3 regions of the Agarivorans sp. QJM3NY_29 genome follow, and region 2 is predicted to be linked to each of the others. Evidence: predicted binding sites of a transcription regulator. Region 2 holds the regulator's gene; each other region holds the start of a gene.
What was found. Region 2 encodes sigma-54, which starts transcription at its own class of promoters, with help from an activator protein. Its sites were predicted from a motif close to GTTGGCACGNNNNTNGNNT; they were not measured.
Positions count from the first base shown of each region.

Region 1: xdp1 (exosortase-dependent surface protein XDP1) is a predicted target of sigma-54. The motif match lies at 4,641-4,659, and genes of this name have one in related genera.
Region 3: nifH (nitrogenase iron protein) is a predicted target of sigma-54. The motif match lies at 3,164-3,182, and genes of this name have one in related genera.

Region 1 is NZ_CP194036.2:3,405,289-3,412,082, forward strand. Features, by position in the region: gene ettA (energy-dependent translational throttle protein EttA) at 1-431, shown strand, start outside; gene prsT (XrtA/PEP-CTERM system TPR-repeat protein PrsT) at 880-3,693, opposite strand; gene xdp1 (exosortase-dependent surface protein XDP1) at 3,829-4,584, opposite strand; gene ACRRS0_RS15515 (ferredoxin--NADP reductase) at 4,830-5,567, opposite strand; gene ACRRS0_RS15520 (lipocalin family protein) at 5,673-6,197, opposite strand; gene ACRRS0_RS15525 (sulfite exporter TauE/SafE family protein) at 6,213-6,794, opposite strand, start outside.
Region 2 is NZ_CP194036.2:4,217,997-4,224,790, reverse strand. Features, by position in the region: gene mgtE (magnesium transporter) at 1-203, opposite strand, end outside; gene ACRRS0_RS19080 (HPr family phosphocarrier protein) at 441-710, opposite strand; gene rapZ (RNase adapter RapZ) at 697-1,554, opposite strand; gene ptsN (PTS IIA-like nitrogen regulatory protein PtsN) at 1,581-2,024, opposite strand; gene hpf (ribosome hibernation promoting factor) at 2,033-2,320, opposite strand; gene ACRRS0_RS19060 (RNA polymerase factor sigma-54) at 2,347-3,852, opposite strand; gene lptB (LPS export ABC transporter ATP-binding protein) at 3,904-4,629, opposite strand; gene lptA (lipopolysaccharide transport periplasmic protein LptA) at 4,626-5,171, opposite strand; gene lptC (LPS export ABC transporter periplasmic protein LptC) at 5,134-5,691, opposite strand; gene kdsC (3-deoxy-manno-octulosonate-8-phosphatase KdsC) at 5,688-6,239, opposite strand; gene ACRRS0_RS19035 (KpsF/GutQ family sugar-phosphate isomerase) at 6,239-6,794, opposite strand, start outside.
Region 3 is NZ_CP194036.2:2,234,390-2,241,183, reverse strand. Features, by position in the region: gene nifK (nitrogenase molybdenum-iron protein subunit beta) at 1-632, opposite strand, end outside; gene nifD (nitrogenase molybdenum-iron protein alpha chain) at 737-2,194, opposite strand; gene nifH (nitrogenase iron protein) at 2,240-3,118, opposite strand; gene ACRRS0_RS10270 (ABC transporter substrate-binding protein) at 4,290-5,375, opposite strand; gene ACRRS0_RS10265 (hypothetical protein) at 6,167-6,679, opposite strand; gene ACRRS0_RS10260 (hypothetical protein) at 6,669-6,794, opposite strand, start outside.

The DNA.
Region 1 (6,794 bases), 810 kb from region 2:
CCGATATTCTCAAGATCGGTAATATCGAAATCCCAAGCCGAGCCTATGTGGGACGTTTTAACTTCAAAGGCTCCGACCAGCAAAAACGGGTTGGAGAACTCTCTGGTGGTGAGCGCGGGCGTTTACATTTAGCCAAGTTATTACAAGCGGGTGGCAATGTATTGCTGCTCGATGAACCGACCAACGATTTAGACATTGAAACCCTACGTGCGCTGGAGAATGCACTGCTAGAGTTTGCCGGCTGTGCCATGGTCATTTCACATGACCGTTGGTTCCTAGACCGCATTGCTACCCATATTCTCGACTACCGAGATGAGGGACAGGTGAACTTCCATGCTGGTAACTTTACCGAGTATGAAGCGTGGCTCAAAGAAACCATTGGTGAAGCTGCGGCTCAACCGCACCGTATCAAGTACAAACGGATCAACTAGCAAGCTCACCAAGCAAGTCATGCCGTTCATAGCTCTTGAACGGCATTTTTATTTCTAGGCCTGCTTCGTTTGGCCGAATCAAATTGTCGATTTACGCCAACCGATCCTTGGGCTGTGCTTATTGGGACTTGCTAAGCCTTTTCCCGTTTAATTTCGAAGAGTAAATGGCATAGCACAACGGTTTTTCTTGTTATCAAAAACCCGTAGACAAGCGAAAAATCTACTTTTGCGAAGTAAAGCTGAAAAACTTACAGCGTCTTCAACAGGCAGATCCCGCGCAACAGGCTGCATATTCGACAGCGCCAAGAATGTACTAAATAGTGCGATTAATGGCCCCACTCGCATGGCGAATATTCACTGTTACGGCAAAGGAGCAGCAATAAAAAATCCGAGAGGGTATCATCTCTCGGATCATGAGTATAAGACGCTCCCAGATGACTTTTGTTTATTAGGCTTTATTCTTTTCTAAATCGCTGAGCAATTGTTTTGCGTCTTCATATTCCGCAAAATTTTGCGCAATAGCCAAAGCCGCTTTCAATTCAATTTTGGCCTCTGTGACACGACCTAGCTTGGCTAAAACATAGGCAAGGTGATAACGAATCGTTGGATCCGAGGAATCGGTGGTATAAGCTTCCCGCAAATACAACAAGGCTTGGTCGAAGTGACTTCGCTGGGCTTCTATCCAACCAATTGTATCCAGCGTCGCTGAACTTTTACTACCTTGTTGAAGGCTAATTTCGATCAAAGCAAAAGCCTTATCTAAATCACTCTTCGCATAAATATTAGCCAAGTTATTAATTAAACTAGGCTCATCTTTTAGGCTTGGGAATTTACGCAAGGCTTCATAGTGCGATTGGGCCTTGGCATAATTTTTTTGCCGCATATAAGTATCGGCTAACAAGCGGCGATGCCAAGCCATTTGCGAACTGTTATCAAGTAAACCTTCAAACTGTTCAGTGAACTCATCAACTGCTATATTTTGTTGCGCCAGTTGATATAGATGAATTGCAGCACCTCGATTAAATTTATTTAGAGTCAAGGCTTGGCTATAAGCTTTCTGGGCTGCCAAGGGATCATCTTTAGCGAGAAATATGCCACCTTGCAAAGCATATAATTCGCTGCTTTCACCAAATTGTTCTGTCAATTGGCTCACCACAACTTCAGCACTGGCGATGTTTGCTTGAGCCAAGTCGATTTGCCCTTGCATGAGCAAGGTTGACATATCTTCTGGGGCTAAAGCGCGGGCTTTTGCCAAGCTCGCTTTCGCCCCATCAAGATCCTTCGCTCTTACTTGCAAGCTTGCAAGCAACTTCAGTTTAGGGGCTTGTTCCTTCCATAAACTATCTAACAAACCTAAAGGGTAGGCTGTATCTTGATAGCGCTCTAATTGTATCAATATCTCGGCATAACGAGTCAGGTAAGCCTCATTTAGAATATATTCTCTATTCAACTTTTCCACTAAAGTTAAGGCTAAGGGCCATTGTTGAGTTTGCATATAAATATCTAATTTCAACTCTTTCGCTACACGATTATCCGGCTCATATATCAATACTTTATCTAGCTGAGCTGTCGCATCAGCATAGGCTTGTTGTTGGAAGTAAATACGGGCGACAACTAAGTGACTCGGTGAATGCTGAGGTTCAATTTTTAGAATTTGTTGAAAGATGGTCAAGGCTTGGTCAAGATCATTATTCGTTTGAAAAATCAGCGCCTTATTAAACATTGCACTGATATTTTCTGGACTTTTCGCTAATACTTTATTTAGATATTGAAGAGCTAAATCAGCTTGATTCATCTTAATATAATAGGCGGCAATCAAATTTTGGGCCTGAGTCGTATTCACCTTACGTTTAATCAGGCTATCGATGCTTAGTTTCGCCGCATCTATATCATCAATTTCTAAAGCCAACTCTCCTTTGAGTTGCAACCATTTTAAAGGCGATTGATCATCACTATAAGGCAAAGACGTGAGCTGCAAAAATGCTTGTTGAGGCTCCCCACTCGCGCGTAATAACTCAGCTTCTAAAATACCAATATAATTAGATTTACTATGGTACGCCCGCATCTGTTCAAAAGCTTGTTGCGCCGCCCGAATTCGCCCGGATTCAATATACAAATAGACCAACTGTGCTGATAAACCCAGATCGGGAAGAATGTATTCGAAATTATCTTGTAGCAATAATTGCAACTTATAAGCCTGATCTGAGCGAAGGTAAACCTTGGCCAACATTCGAGTCGCCCCTAAGTCACTCGGTTTTGCCTTTAAATACTGACTCAAATACTGTTGCGCTTTTTCATCATTCTGGCGAATAAACTCCGATGCGCCTTGAATAAACAGCAGCATACTGGGGTCAGTTAACTCACTCCCTTCCGCTGCAGAAATTTTCTGGGATAACTCGGCCAGGCTTTGCTCTGCAAGCTCAAATTCGTCTTGCTTCGCGAGTAAGGTCGCATTGATCAGAATGGCAGTCGGATCATTGGGGGTTTGTTTTTGAATACGCTGTAGGTAATGCTTAGCTTGCTCAAGACGATTCAACTTAAGATTGGTCATCACCAAACTACGCAATATCTTAGGATCCTCTGGATCAATGGAAATAGCATGTTCATAACTCACCAAAGCTTGCTCGAGCATGCCTTGAGCCGCGACCAGATCACCCTTCAACTTCCAAGTTCGTTCATTATTATTGTTAATTGCTAAGGAGTGAGTGACTAATTTATCCGCTAAAAGGTATTCCTTTTGAGCTAAATAAAGGGTTGCCAGCGTATTGATTGCACTCGATTGATTCGGCGCCAACTGCAGTGCTTGTTCAAATTCTAACTTCGCGAGCTCAACTTGTGATTTGCGTAAATAGATGCGTCCACGTAATAGCTTCCATTCAAATTGACTATTTTTTGAAAACTCAGCAGAACGTTGCTCTAGCGCCAACACAGCGTCAACTTTCCCTTGCAGCAATAGCACGTTACCGAGCAAGGGGAGAACCAGATTAATATCCGCACCTAGAGATAAAGCTTCTTCTAACTGCTCCTCTGCTGCAGCTAAGTTATTTGCATTAAAATACACTTTAGCTAATAACAATTTAGAAGAGAGATGTTGTGGATTTGCTTTTAAGGCATTTTTCAAATGAATGAAGGCTTCATTCTCGTCACCTAATTGATAAGCCTTAACTGCCAGTTCATAGTTATTGGTTTGTTCGTCGGCAAAGGTAACGTTTCCCATTAACAGCAGCGTGAGAGCAATAATCGTTTTATTCATTCTTAACATGCATTTCCTTTACTTCGCGTGAACAATCAATTGATTCAACAAGCAGTATCTAATGAACAAGCAGCAAAAAAAAGACAAAAAAATACGAAATACAGCGTATTTCGTATTTTTAAACTAAAAAGGAGTTCAGTTAAATTATGCTTGGCGCTTGTTCTTACGTAAAGCAAGTCCAAATAGACCCATGGCTAACAACATCACCGTGCCAGGTTCAGGAACACTGGTTGCTGGTTGTAAAGGATCTTCACCTGGAGTCGCCTTAGCCCCCGCTAATTTAAAGGCATCGTTGTTATCAGACCAACCTAAGCTTCCAAATATCGGATTGTATGCCCCAATCAACCAGTATTTAGAGCTAGCACTGGAATCAATGGCCTGATAGGCAAATTCATCTGCATCCGCAACTTCCGCTTCGGTGGTCCAACCCAAGCCAGCCAAATCGTCCCAAGTTTGGCCATATAAAACTGGCGTATCACTACCGGAATAGGCGAGAACGCTCACATCGGCACTACTTGATGAACTATAACCGTAGTCTTCATAGGCCCAACCAAGCGTAAAACCAGACAGGTTAACTGACTGATCAAAGCTTAATAGCACCATGTCATGGTCATTACCAAAGCTGTCGATAGCATGGCTCGGTGACCCAGAGCGTTCGTCCTGATTTTTAGACATCAGGCCCCAATAATCGCTATAACTCAATCGAGTATTCGCTAAGGTTTCATCTTCGCGACGAGTCCCGGTATCGGACCAACCTTGAACACTCAAACCATCTAAATCTAGCGTATTGCCATAATTTGTTCCGGACAGAGTTCCATCATCGAAATCCCACACTTGCTCTGCAGCAACAGCCGACAAAGATAAAGCACAACTTGCTACTAACAAAATATGTTTAAACACAACGCCTCCCAACTAGCATCCTGCTATTAAAATTTAATCTTTTACTGCCTCATACAAAGCAAATTTCAAGCCAACTATAATTAATCTATTTAAACAATAACTTACAAACCAAACCTGATATTTTAAACGCTAAGTGTAAAAAAAGCTGACAAATGATTCCTTTGCTTTACATGCCGCAAAACTGAATGCAGCTGTAAACGCAGTGTAATTTTCAAGCGATTCTATCACAATAAAGTCAATCCACACTACCAATAGCGCTCTACGGTGATCTGTCCGGGCTTCCTGCGCAGGTTTTTAATCAAAGCTTTATGCTCTAGCTCTCGCTGTGCATCCGCGATCATCTCAGGATTTCCACAGATGATCACTTGCGAATTGTCTACCTTAAACTCTAAACCAACGGCGCGCTCCAGAGCCCCATTGGCGATCGCCAAAGGAATACGACTCTTGAGTGCATCAGGATAAACTTCGCGAGTCACCATTGCTTGAAAAATAAATTGCTCTGCATATTGAGCTTTATATTTATCAATCAACGGTTGATAGGCGATATCTTGAGCGTAACTGACGGCATAAACTAATACAATTTTTTCAAAGCGCTGCCATACCGCAGCAGTTTCTAACATTGAAAAATATGGACCAATCCCCGTCCCACTGCCGAGCAGCCATAGATGCTTCCCCTCAGGGACTTCATCTAAAACCATAAAGCCTGAGGCTCTGCTGGATACTTCGATACAATCGCCAAGCTGCAGGGAATGTAGATTGGGCGACAATAAACCTTGCTCAACTTTAATGGCTAAAACCTCTAAATAATCACTGTCAGGAGGATTCACCAAAGAATAAGCTCGAGCGATACGTTTTCCATCTCGCATTTCCGATAACTTAATGAACTGGCCGGCAGTGAATGGTTCAATATCGGCTTTTATCCGTAAGCTAAATAATTGTTCATTCCAATCAATACGTTGTATAACCAAACCTTTAGTCCACATCATGGTTCCCTCGTGACTAAATCAAAATATGCAACACTGTTATATTGCTCATAAAGCGCATAGCTCTCAGCTCAGGAATAGCACCAAATTTGATTCAACAATGATTTATCGTCGCCGGCGTTGTTCGACAAAAATCAATTGACTGGTATCAAAACCATAGCTTTTGGCTTTCTTTAATAAATCAATTCGAAGCTGAGGAGAGATCTCGGGATGACGCGCCAAAATCCATAAATAATCTCGATTGGGTCCAGCAACCAACGCATATTGATAGTTTTTATCTAATACAAAAACCACATAGGCTCCGTAGAAAGGACCAAAGAAAGAGACTTTTAAATGCGCAACCTTTGGTGAATCGACAAACTTGGCGATGCCCTTCGCCTCAGACCAAGTTTGTTTTTGCTCAGAGAAGCCTTTGTTAAGCACTCTCACTCGGCCATCCCTAGCTAAACTGTAAGTCGCAGTCACTTGGCTTAAGCCTCGCTCAAAGGAATGATCGAGGCGCGCAATTTCGTACCAAGTCCCCAGATAACGAGACAAATCAAAGTTGTCTACAGGCTCTATACCCTCAGGCTTAGCAGTGCAAGCAGACATCAACAGCAGACTAAAGCAAACCAGTAACAAACGATTCATGAGCATGCTTCCAAATTAAAACCAAAGCGCCGCAATACAGCCCACTAAGGTCATCACAAATAAAAACCACTTCAAAGTTGTGGGGGCAGCCTTAATGGCAAATTTAACCGCATAATGCGCGCCAATGATATAACCCACCGCTAATACGCTCCCTGGTAACCACAACACTTGGTCACGAACAATAAAGATCACCAAGGCAATGCTAGTAAATGCCAAAGTGCAAACTAACTTAAGTGCATTTGCTCTCACTAAATCGTAGCGTAGACTGCCAGCTAAGGCCGCGACCAATATGAAACCGACGCCCGCTTGAACAAAGCCCCCGTAAAAACCAGACAAGGCCAGACTCCATTTGGCGGCGGGCGTCTGCCTTACTTTTTTAGCTTGGGTTCCCGGTTCCGCAGCAACGACACTGGGTTTAATCAGTATCAGTCCAGCCATCGTCAACATCGCACCGAGCAACAAATATTTAATGATCCAGCTGGGGGCATAAGAAGCAGCAACGGCCCCGAATAATCCCCCCACCATGGTTGGCCACAAGATAGGGACCACATCTTCGATGTCTAATTGACCATGTTTCTTGAAACCTAAGGCTCCCGT
Region 2 (6,794 bases):
TCACCGTGCTTTTCCGGATCGGTGAGTTGCCATAATACTTTTCGACCTGCGGGAGGGCTAGATTCTAATAGTAGAGCGACATCACAAGGCGGCATCTGATGAAGCATTCGCCTAACATGCACAAACATACCACTATCGAGCGCTTGGTTTAGCTCCTGTAGGCGTTTGTGTTGATTAGGATTTAACTCCATCTCTTCAGGCATAAGCGGTCCTTATAGTCGTGTAAAGATTAAACCACGCTTTTAGAGCGGGTGAACCTGTCGCGGATGGTACAAAGGTTTTCAGCGGAACCCTTTGGGTAACATGTGTCACAGTTTACGGCTTGAGTACCTGCATCAGTGCTGTTTCTACGCGATAGGCTCTGCCTTGTCCGCTACGATATAAATATTCACTAAAAATGCAACAGGACTTAGTGTAGCAGTTGCATCAATAAATTCGCGTTATTCCTCGTCGAAGTTTGCTTCAACGAGTTGTTGTATGGCATCGAGAGCAGCCTCTGCATCGTTACCTTCAGAGATTATCGTGAGGGTATTGCCTTGAGCGCTTGCCAACACCAGCAATCCCATCACGCTGGCAGCCGAAGCGGTTTTTTTCCCGTCAATAATACTTACTTCAGCTTCAAATTCTTGTACCAATTCGACCAGTTTGGTGGCTGGGCGAGCGTGTAAGCCCAGTTTGTTTTTTACGACGACTTGTCTAGTGAGTTTCAAGTTTATGTTCCAAAGTTCGATGGCGCCGCTGCACCTTACGTTTTTGACTAAAGTGTTCAGCCAGTTGTTCGGCGACATAAACACTACGATGTTGTCCGCCAGTACAACCAATTGCGATGGTCAGATAGGCGCGATTATTGGCTTCTAAATGCGGCAGCCAAGATCCTAATAAATCAGCGATTTGCTGGATGTACTGCTCTACAAGAGGCTGCTTGGCTAAATAATCTTTAACCGCTTGATCGAGACCGCATAAAGGTCGTAGTTCTTCTTGCCAGTGCGGGTTCGGTAAAAAGCGAGCATCAAATAGGTAATCGGCATCATTGGGTACGCCATTTTTAAAGCCAAAGGACTCAAACACCATAATTAATTGCTGCTGTTGTTCTCCGGTCACTCGCGATCGAATGAGCTGACTCAATTCATGTACGGATAAACGCGAGGTATCTATTCTTAGGTCAGCATTGCGAGAAATGGGGGCGAGCAGGGCGGTTTCAGATTCTATGGCCTTGGCTAGAGACATGTCGTTTTGACTCAGTGGATGAACCCGCCGAGTTTCACTGTAGCGGCGGATCAGCGCATCATCTTTCGCGTCGAGAAAAATACTTAATAGGTTAAGCTCAGAGCCTTCATCGCGAATTAGTTGACCGATGGGTGAGGGTTCATCAGGTAAATTTCGCACATCAATGCTAATGGCGACTTTGGTGTACTGTCTTTTTAGGTGTTCAATTAAAGGACGCCATAATACGACTGGTAAATTGTCGACACAGTAATAACCTAAATCTTCTAATACTCGTAGTGCGACCGTTTTACCTGAACCGGAGCGCCCGCTAACGATAATCAGTTCCATGATAACCCCTAATAACGATTAGAGTCTTAGGCTATCATGATCGTGTATAATTCGTCATCACTTTGTGCTGTACGAAGTTGTTTGCATATTTGCTTATCGTTAAGTTTTTCAGCAACTTGAGCGAGAGTATTTAGATGTTGTTGACATTGGTCTTCGGGAACCAGTAAGGCAAATATTAAATCAACGGCTTGATTGTCAATGGCGTCAAAGGAAATCGCCGGAGTACAGCGTAATAATACTGCGGTCGCATGGTATTGATTGCCTATTCTACCGTGAGGGATCGCGATGCCTTGGCCAATGCCAGTACTGCCCATGCGTTCACGATTTAATAAACTTTCAAATATACTTTTAGATGTGGTGTCGAGTTGCTTCGCAACTAGTTCACTGATCAATTCCAATGCTCGTTTTTTTGACGAACATTGGACTGCACTTTGGGTGCAGTCCAAGCTTAGTACTTTATCTATTTGCATTACTATGACTAATGTTTGGTGAGTTTTTCTTTATGCTTAATGACTTGGCGATCGAGCTTATCGATGAGGCTATCGATGGCCGCGTACATATCAGCGTGTTCTGAAGTGGCGAATAATTCACCACCATTTAGGTGTATAGTGGCTTCGGCAATCTGATTCAGTTTTTCGACATTGAGAATAACATGGACATTATTAATTTGGTCGAATCGTCGTTGTAGCTTAGTAAACTTAGTGTGGACATATTCTCTCAAAGACTCAGTGATTTCTACGTGGTGTCCAGTAAGGTTAATTTGCATAGATGTCGTCCCCTTTATAGTGGCCTTTAAATAAGGCTCTTACGTTGGTTAGAAGGTGGAATAGCCAATGACTCACGATATTTAGCTATCGTACGCCTAGCCACCTTGATGCCTTGATCTGCCAAAATATCAGCGATTTTACTATCGCTGAGTGGTTTACTGGTATTCTCGGCAGCAACCAGTTTCTTAATTAATGCACGAATGGCTGTTGAGGAGCATTCTCCTCCACCATCGGTAGCCACATGGCTAGAGAAAAAGTATTTGAGTTCGAAGATCCCGCGAGGGGTATGCATGAATTTTTGAGTCGTGACCCTAGAGATCGTGGATTCATGCATTTCAACCGCTTCGGCAACATCATTCAATACCATCGGTTTCATGGCTTCTTCACCATATTCAAAGAAAGCTTGTTGGTGATGCACGATGCAATTAGAGACTTTCAGTAGGGTTTCGTTACGGCTTTCAATACTCTTGATGAACCATTTTGCTTCTTGCAGATGGCTGCGAATAAACTGGGTATCGTTGGCGTTGGTCGAGGTTTTAGTCATCGATGCATAATGTGAATTGATGCGTAGTTTTGGCATCGCGTCAGGATTGAGTTCAACCACCCAGCGACCTTGACGTTTAATCACCGAGACATCGGGAATTACGTATTGGGCTTGATTTGGTTCGACGGCATTACCAGGTCTTGGCTCTAAGGTGTGAATCAGCCGCATCACTTCGCGTAGCTGCTCCTCTTTTAACTTGGTTTTACGGGCCAATAAACGAAAATCTCGATTTGCTAATACGTCAATATGATTCGATACGATGTCTTTCGCTTCATTCAGCCAAGGTGTTTGTTCGCTGAAACGACTTAATTGGATGAGTAAGCATTCCTGTAGAGAGCGGGCAGCAATACCAACTGGATCGAAGTGCTGAATACGTTTAAGTACTGCTTCAATTTCATCTAACTCGACATCTAAATCATTATTTTCAATCGAACGTAGTCCCTCAAGTAATTGCTCACAATCTTGGGTCAGGTAACCTGATTGGTCGACTGCGTCGATGATGGCGAGGGCGATCGCTTGGTCTATTTCACTAAAAGGCGTGAGGCGCATTTGCCAGAGCAAGTGATCTTGTAAGGAGTCAACGGTTTCACCTTGAAACAACATGTCGTTGTCATCACTGCTGCTACCGGATGAAGAGCTGGCAGGAGCCGAACTCGCGCTGTAAATGTCATCCCAAGTTGAGTCAACCGGAAGATCGTCTGCGACGGTATCTTGACTAATGGCATCGCCAGTTTCCATCTGGCTGCTATCGATCTCCGTTTGGCTATTGTTTGCATCACTATTTTGCTCGCTGGCTGATTTAAATTCAGCCGAGTCTGCGTCATTTGCTTGCGCTTCATCTGCTTCTAGCAGAGGATTACTCTCCAAAGCTTCTTGGATTTCCTGCTGCAGATCCAGCGTCGAAAGCTGGAGTAAGCGTATGGCCTGTTGTAACTGGGGGGTCATGGTTAATTGCTGACCAAGACGCAACTGCAAAGATGCTTTCATTAATTACCGCTGTTCCTTCTTTTTATTATCGCGTTTGAGGACATACTTTAACTATAGCTTGAATTGTTCACCGAGATAAACTCGTTTCACATGCTCATTTTTAAGTATCTCCTCAGGTTTTCCTGAGGCTATCAGTTCGCCTTGGCTAACGATATAGGCGTGCTCACAAACATCTAGTGTTTCTCTTACATTGTGGTCGGTGATCAATACACCCAGACCGCGATCACGAAGATGTTCAATGATTTTTTTTATATCGATAACAGAAATAGGATCCACGCCTGCGAAGGGTTCGTCAAGCAAAATAAACTTAGGTGCGGCAGCTAGAGCGCGGGCAATTTCTACTCGGCGACGTTCACCGCCCGACAGACTCATGCCTAAATTCTTGCGAATATGACCAATATGAAACTCTTCAAGTAAGTCATCGAGCGCGCCCATTTGTTGTTGTTTATCGAGGTCTTTACGTGTTTCTAAGACCGCTAAAATATTCTTTTCTACCGAGAGGCGACGAAAGATAGATGCTTCTTGCGGTAGGTAACCTATGCCTTTGCGAGCCCGGGTATGCATGGCGGTACTTGACAGATCTTCGTTGTCAATTAGGATCCGCCCTTGGTCCCTTGGGACTAAACCAACCACCATATAAAAAGTGGTGGTTTTTCCAGCGCCATTGGGCCCTAATAAACCGACAATTTTTCCAGTTTCAACATTGAGACTCACGTTTTTAACGACCTTGCGCCCCTTGTAACTTTTGGCAAGGTTTTCTGCAATTAAGGTACTCATGGTTGAGGCGTGGCCTTGGGGGCAACTTTGTTGAGTTGTTGGGGTAAGAAAATGGTGGTCACCCGATTGTTTTGGTCGCCCTGAGCAACCATTTCTTGTTTGTTAATGCTGTATTTAATCATTTGACCTTTGACTAAGCTTTCTTCTTGCTTCAGCAGTGCATTGTTAGTAAGCGTAAGCGTTTGAGTCTTCAAATCGTAACGCACTTCGTTCGCCTCTGCTTCAATGGGCTTACCATTATCTAAGAGCTGATAGAAGGTGGCTGGTTTGCCTTTTGCTATCATCACTTCGCTGCCTTTTTGCTCACTTCCGATAACGCTCAGTTCTTCGGCGCGCATTTTTATCGAGCCTTGAGTCACGACGACATTACTATAAAAAGTGACGCGATTTTCTTTGATATTAACCTGTTGACGGTCGGCATCGACGACAATTTGTTTATTGAAGTCGTCTTCAAGCGCTTGAGCCCCCCAACTGATGAGTAACAGGCTTGCTAAAAAGGCTAATTTATTCTTGTGGATTGTGGTAAACCGCTTCGATATCATTTAATAAAGTCACTATTTCATTGGCTAAATCACCGTTCATTCCGCGTCCATATAATTCGTAGGATGGGCCATAAACGGTAACGAGTTTATCACTATGCATGGTTTCGTTTTGCAGGTCGATTTCCAAGCTGTCTGTAATTAAGTCACGAACGTATTTGCTGCGACTCAAGTTTTTAATTACTACATTGTCATTTAACATGACCGTGTGTTGCTGCTGTACTGTAGCTTGATCGGCCACGATTTGCCATACAGGTTGTTTGGGATCGGGATATACCAAGATTTTTGGTTGGCTGAAAGTGGTGTGCTTGAGTTGCTCAAAATACGCCATCTGTTCGGCATAAATACGATAGCGGGGCCTTCCCTGTTCGCCAAAACTAACACTGTATAGCTGTTCGGCAATAAAATTGGGTTTATTGATTTCGCGAGTTTCGGTCAGTTGTTGGGTATCTGACGGGCTGAGCTGCCAAAGCACCAAAGCCACCATAAATAAAACCGCAAAAAACCAAGTGGGTTTATTCATATACTCATGCCCTGAGCATTTTGTAGCTGTCCTTGTGCCTGAAGAATTAAATCGCATAATTCCCGCACTGCACCATAACCCCCAGCGGTTTTAGTCACTAATTTGGCAGCTTGTTTACATAATGGATGGGCGTCATATACAGCAACCCCTAAGGCACAGGCATTCATGACTGGAACATCGACCACGTCATCGCCGATATAGGCACAGTATTCGGGGCTTAAGCTTAGCTTTTGTTGTAATTGTCGATAGGCTTGCATTTTATCTTGCTGGCCCTGAAATATATGCTGCACACCTAAAGCTTGCATGCGGGTGCTGACTAAATTTGATTGGCGGCCGGTAATAATCGCAACCTCAATACCTGCATTGAGTAATGCTTTAATACCAAAGCCATCATGGGTGTGAAAGGCCTTTAATTCTTCGCCATCATTACCGAGGTAGATCCGACCATCGGAGAATACGCCATCGACATCACAAATGAGCAATTTTATATTTCTGGCTAAACTGTAGTTTTGCTGGGTGACCGCACCGTAGGGCGTTTCAACACTCACTAATAGACTCCTGCTTGCAGTAAGGTGTGCATATTAAAAGCGCCAATTACGGTTTGTTGATGGAGCACAAATAGACCGTTAATTGAGTCTTTCTTCATCAGTTTAAGCGCATCAAAGGCTAACCAATCATCTTCTATTACTTTAGGGTTGTGTGTCATCACTTGACCAATTGGCGTTTCATGAATATCGATACGCTGATCTAGGATCCTGCGTAAATCTCCATCGGTAAAAATTCCGACTAAATGTTGCTGCTGATTGACGACGCCAACCATACCTAAACCTTTGGCGGTAATTTCAAATAGTGCTTCTCGAATAGTTTGTTCGACTACAACTAAAGGAATTTGTTCCCCGCTGAGCATAATGTCGTGAACACTCAATAGCAGTTTTTTGCCTAAACTGCCACCCGGATGAGATAGTGCAAAATCATCGGCAGTGAAGCCTCGAGCTTGGAGTAGCGCCACGGCTAAAGCATCTCCCATGACGAGCGTAGCGGTAGAGCTAGCGGTTGGCGCTAAGCCGAGAGGGCACGCTTCACGGGGAACGGCAACACACAGG
Region 3 (6,794 bases), 2.0 Mb from region 2:
TTGCCCGTGAAATACTTGGCAAAGCCCTCAAACATGCCATCCCAACCGGTGACATGACTGCCCACAAAACTCGGTGTATGGGCAAATGGGGTTGGCAAGTCTTCTGGGATGTAACCCTCTTTCTTGGCATTACCAATGAAGGCATTCAAGTCATCACCAATAACTTCCGCCATACAGGTAGTAGAAACCGCAATCACCTCTGGCTTGTACAATGCCAAGGAGTTTTGAAGACCGTCGTACATATTTTTTTGGCCGCCAAATACCGCTGCATCTTCGGTCATTGAATCTGACACACAAGCCACTGGCTCTTTAAAGTGACGGTTAAAGTAAGTGCGGAAATAAGCCACACATCCTTGCGAACCATGTACATAAGGGAGGGTTTTTTCGAAACCCAAGGCACATAATACCGAACCAAGTGGTTGGCAGGCCTTTGCGGGATCGATAGTTAAGGTTTTGCGTGAAAAGTTAAGCTCTTGGTACGCTTCAGTGGTGGTCCACTCAAAGACTTCTTTGATCTTCTCGTCACTCACGCCTTCTTCATGATCGGCACGTTTGCGCGCCATCATGTCTTGATATTCTGGCTGCTGAAACAGCGGGTAGCCAGCTTTGATATCGTCTACTGATTGACTCATTTTATATCTCCTTCCGCGCCACTCATCTGTGAACTAACGGATTGAGTTAAACACTCAAGTGCGGTTGCACTCATCCTGACCTTGCTAAGCAAACTAGACTGCGCTTAAGCAGCTGCTTGATTTTCTGTCTTATCCGCCTTCCATGGTGGCGTTAACTTATTCCAACAAGGGTTGTTCAGCGTCATGTCCATGTCGCGGGCGAAGATAGCAAACCCATCGAAGCCATGATAAGGACCGGAATAATCCCAGCTGTGCATTTGACGGAATGGGATCCCCATTTTTTGGAAGATGTATTTTTCTTTCACACCGGCACCAATCAGATCGGGTTTCAGTTTGTCGGCAAATGCTTCTAACTCGTAACCTGTTACGTCATCGTAAATCAAGGTGGCATCTTTCACTTCAGGGACGGTTTTGCTGTAATCATCGTTATGACCAAATTCATAACCCGCACCAACAATTTCCATGCCTAAATCTTCATAGGCACCAATCACGTGACGCGGACGTAAACCACCCACATACAACATAACTTTTTTGCCTTCTAAGCGAGGACGGTACTTGTCGACAACGGCTTGCCATTGCGCTTTGTAACCAGCAATCACTTCTTCAGCCTTGGCCTGAATTTTCTCATCGAACTTGGCCGCAATAGCGCGTAAGGACTCTTCACACTTAGTGGGACCAAATAGGTTGTATTCCATCCATGGCACACCGTATTTTTCTTCCATGTGGCGACAGATGTAGTTCATCGAACGATAACAGTGAACTAGGTTAAGCTTCACCGAAGGGGTATTTTCAAGCTCTGGTAAGGTACCGTCACCCGACCACTGCGCCACGACCCGTAAACCAATTTCTTCCAATAAGATCCGTGAAGACCAGGCATCACCACCAATGTTGTAATCACCAATGATGGCCACATCGTAATCGGTGGTCGCGACTTCTTTACCTTCCGACTTATCCAAGACGTAATCTCGTAAAGTATCGTTGGCGATGTGGTGACCCAGCGACTGACTCACCCCACGGAAACCTTCACAACGCACTGGCACGATGGTTTTACCGATTTCTGCACCTTTGGTTTTAGCAACCGCTTCGATATCATCACCGATCAGCCCGACAGGACATTCTGATTGAATAGAAATCCCGCTCGCTAATGGAAACAACATTTCCACTTCGTCGATCATGGTGGCAAGTTTTTTATCGCCCCCAAACACAATGTCGCGCTCTTGGAAATCAGAGGTAAAGTTCATGGTGCCGAAGCTGTTTACCCCGGTATAACCGGTATAATAGTTACGACGGCCAGCGCGTGAGTATTGGCCACAACCCACAGGACCATGAGAGATATGCACCATATCTTTAATTGGTCCCCACACAACTCCTTTCGAACCCGCGTAAGCACAGCCCCGCGCGGTCATCACCCCTGGCAACGACTTACGGTTAGCGGTAATACAACTACCCGTTCCACTGTCGTTGGCATCGAGGTGCTTTTTACGATCCGCTTTGGCTTTTTCTGGATAAACTTCTAGCACTTCATCAATCAGCGCTTGAGTTTCTGCTTTATTGTTAGACATTGCTGCCTCCTATAGCATCAATAAGATCACTTGGTTGGTGAATGATTAGGCGGTCACTTCTTCAGCAACTTGACCAATGATCGACTCGTCTTCTGCGTCCATGATGCCGAATTCCATAAGCAACTCTTCTAACTCATCCATAGTCACAGGAGTCGGAACGACAAATAACTTGTTGTTGATGATTTTATTGGCGAGGGCGCGATATTCATCGGCTTGATTACATTTAGGGTTGTACTCAATCACGGTCATACGACGAATTTCAGCTTGTTGTACAACGTTGTCACGCGGTACAAAGTGGATCATTTGAGTACCAATTTTGGCCGCAAGCGCTTCAATCAGTTCATCTTCACGGTCACATTTACGTGAGTTACAAATCAGACCCGCTAAACGAACACTACCGGTGGCAGCATATTTACAAATCCCTTTAGAGATGTTGTTTGCGGCATACATCGCCATCATCTCACCCGATACCACGATGTAGATTTCTTGCGCTTTGTTTTCGCGAATAGGCATAGCGAAACCACCACAAACCACGTCACCCAATACGTCGTAGAATACGAAATCGAGATCTTCTTCATAGGCGCCTTCTTCTTCTAAGAAGTTAATCGCAGTAATCACACCACGACCCGCACAACCTACACCTGGCTCAGGACCGCCAGACTCAACACAACGAACACCGCCGTAACCGACTTTAAGTACATCTTCTAATTCGATATCTTCTACAGAACCCGCATCAGCAGCCATTTCCATAATGGTGTTTTGCGCTTTTGCATGTAAAATAAGGCGGGTTGAATCCGCTTTAGGATCACAGCCGATAATCATTACTTTCTTGCCAGCTTCTGCTAAAGCACCTACTAAGTTTTGGGTAGTAGTTGATTTACCAATACCACCTTTTCCGTAAATTGCACATTGACGAATAGCCATAATATTTTCTTCCTTTAGCTTGATAAACGGTTCCCGCAGTAACTATTGCGAATACCGAGCCAACTGGAATAAAAACCATAAGTCGTTGAATAAAAACAAGAATAAATCATCACTAAGAAGTTTTTGTCGCAAGTGCGTGCCACAAAGCCCTCATCAATGTCGCTTACACAACAATCATTGTAAGAATGATTGTGCTTGCGGAGCGACCCCCAACAAATGAATAAATGACTTAGATACAATTAAATCACTCAATATTGAGAAAATGTTCAGGACAAGTAATATAAAATGCAGCTCGATCATGCCACTGGGCTAAATGTCATTATCGAACCTAACCAGCAGCTTCAGCTGCTTAAGTGAACACCACAACAGATTGTGCAATGCTTGCAGCAGTAAACTTAGAGCTGTGGTTCTCGGTTTATCGTGGTTATGGCTTAACTCAATGATATGCGCAAACACATCCCACTAACGATAGGCGACAGCATTAACCGCAATATAAACCGCTAGCGCCTAATATAAGGGGCGGTATCCTCAACCAATAACGGATAGTCGCTCATACTCGATTTTACCCACGTTCTGACAAATCACGACTAAATCCTATAAATGGCTTGCTGCATCATTGCTCACAATAGCGCAAACATGTGTTTGGGGAGTTGGGATGACAGTCTAGTTATTTGTTACCATGATCAACCTTTTCACATCACTAGCCAGTAAGCAATTCCATCTTTACCAATGAAGATAATACGGCTAAGTTTGATATTAGATTGATTGTATGTGTATCAATTTTTTAAAAGTAATGTGTCTGTAGAGCACTTACTTAAATAAGCGTTAGAGGGGAATACACACTCTTAATTTGGCCTATAACATGGTGGCTGGTCAAGCATTGCTTGTCCTAGAATATGCGTCTCTCCCAACTTTTTGTTTAAGCATATTGAGTTATAGTTTTCATCGCGTTGCAATGTTGAATCGCCCCTCGATTCCTCAAAAACGTCTTCACACTCTGGGACTTGCAACCAAGAGTGTTCTTTGTGGTGCTGCGCTCACCAAGCTAGATCGTTTTCTCAATACAAGCTCTACGCTGGAAAAATAAGAAGACGTTTTAAAACAGGAATCGCTGTCTAGCTATCTTGTTAGGGAGTCACTGACTCCCGTATTGTTACTTGTAAATAATCAACTATAAGTGAGTCATAAACGTGCCTTTCGGACGAACAGGTAGGTATTTTTTATAGAAATTTTGGTAATACTCAACTGGGTCTAAATCTTTAAAAACTTCCGGATACATTATCTTGGCGTAATATTGGATCATAGCACCATCCAAAATCGTCCGAACCGCACCGTGATATGCACCATAGATTCGATTGTTTTTCACAGCTGCTAACGTTGTCCAGTCATCGCGATTTTTATAGCCGAGAAGACGTTGCTTCGCTAACTCTTCATCAACTCCTTGTCCCATAACCATCGCTGTTTTATTTGCTCGACCAGATTCATAACCAGTGATAACGACAATGTCTGGGTTAGCGGCAATAATTTGTTCAGGATTGAGTTTTCCCCACCATTCGACATAAGGAGCTGCGATATTATCTGCGCCAGCCATTGTGGAAATAGCACCCCACATGTTTTTACCAAACGTATAACCAATTTCTTCCACGCCGGCACCTCCGTATTCAGTATAAACCTTTGGTTTAGGTAGGTTGGCTTCTTTTAACCTAGCGTTGATCATCTCTACACTTTGCTGGTACTCACTCGAAATTTTGGCTGCGCGCTCTTCCTGGCCAGTAATAACACCTATTAGCTCAGTACTCTTAACATGACGCTCTACGGTTTGGGCATTGTAATCAACAACGATAATCGGGATCCCTACAGACTCGAAGCGTGATACTTCACTCCCCAGCGCTTTATATTGCCACTCGGCTAGCATCAATAGATCAGGGTTTAGTGCTATGACCTTTTCAACAGAGAAAGAGTTGGTATCCACTCGACCCATGTCAGGAATATTTTTTAAAGAAGGACGGTGTTTTACATATAACTCCCAGTTTTCAGTGCGAGTTTCCCACATGTATTTTGCCATCCCAACAACATTATCAAATGCCGCTTCAGTACCTATTGCCATATAGTCTTCTGGATAAAAGCCAACAACTACACGTTGCGCTGGGGCATTAAAAGTGACTTCACGATCAATAACATCCGTGACAGTGGTGAGTTTTGCAAACGAAACCTGACTAAAAATAACTGCGATTAAGCCAAGTAATATTTTGTACATTTTATATGAGTCCTTATCTATTTTGCTAACCGATTAATACTGAACTGCCTTGAAGACTGCGTCACACTATCCACTTGCTAACGATAATGCAAATAAACATCATTTGCATTTGACACAAAATAGGCAATATATTGACAAGAAATTAACATTAAGCAATTGAATATTAAGAAAAAATAAAAAGTACTGCTTCTGGACACTCTATACTTGATGCAACAAGGGGGCTGAAAGCGATCTTTAACTTTATTTGGCTTTCCATTTCTGGTGAAGATTCAGTTCAAATCATGATTATTCACTTACGTTTACCGATGGCGATATTAACTGCAGTTATAGGTGGCGCGTTAGCAGCTAAGAGTTGGGAGTTGGGAGTTGGGAGTTGGGAGTTGGTATAGCAGAGATGCGGACATGACTTCACAACAATTTGGCGAGCCCTTATATATTCTAGCTAGGCATGGCAAGAAATAACAAGATTGTCATTCTAAAGCAGCTCGTTGGGATGACTGTCTGGTTAATTGCATCAAACTGAGTCACCTACTGTGAATTTAGCCGTTAATCGGCATGACAATAACCTGAGGACTAAATGATTTCAGTGGTGTTCACTTCACTAACGTTGTTACTGTCCCTGTAGTTTTTAACATGGATGTCTATGCTCTTCTTTTTGCTCAAATTGAGCACGGCGTAAAGGATAGAGAGTAAAAGCGCAGGCAGTTTAATTGTGGCTTAGTAAGATGTTATTCAACCTATAACCACTTTATGCTTAAAAAATACTCATGCGCTCGCCCTGTTATGGTGCATTAATGAGGGAGGCCCCAAGCACCTTCAATAACGACAAACATATCAAAAGGATACTTTAAAAAATCAATTTTATTTAACTTAGACTGTAATCCTGGTGATAATTGTGAGTACTCTATATTTGGTTGAATAGAAGTTTTAGAAAAAACAAGCTTCCTAATTAAATGTACCTGCTCCTTAATAACAGAAGATTTTTCTAAAGCATTTTGTTCCTCAAGAATAAGTAATGAATTAGCTAAATTAAATATTTCAGGCTGAGTACATTGTAGAAGCGCGTCATCAAGTAACTTCGTTAAACCTTTTGAGGCCTCTTTAGGTAATTTTTTTAGGCGGGCTCTGTCAGTTGATGACAACGTAAAAGATCTCATTTTATTACGACAGCGCTCACTTTTCTCACTATATTTAGTTAAGTTAACCTGGACCAAAAAAGAAGCATATTTAGCTTCCTCTGAAATTTCAGCTATAGAATAGAATGGAAGTGTCAGTAACAATGTGAAAATAATTTTATTTAGCATTATATTTACAACCTAAATATATAGCCTTCCAAAATTTATATTCTTTAGGCTTAGAGATATGAGCTTGACCTTGATTAAATGCAATAAATTCAATTCTTTCTTGTGCTATTTTATC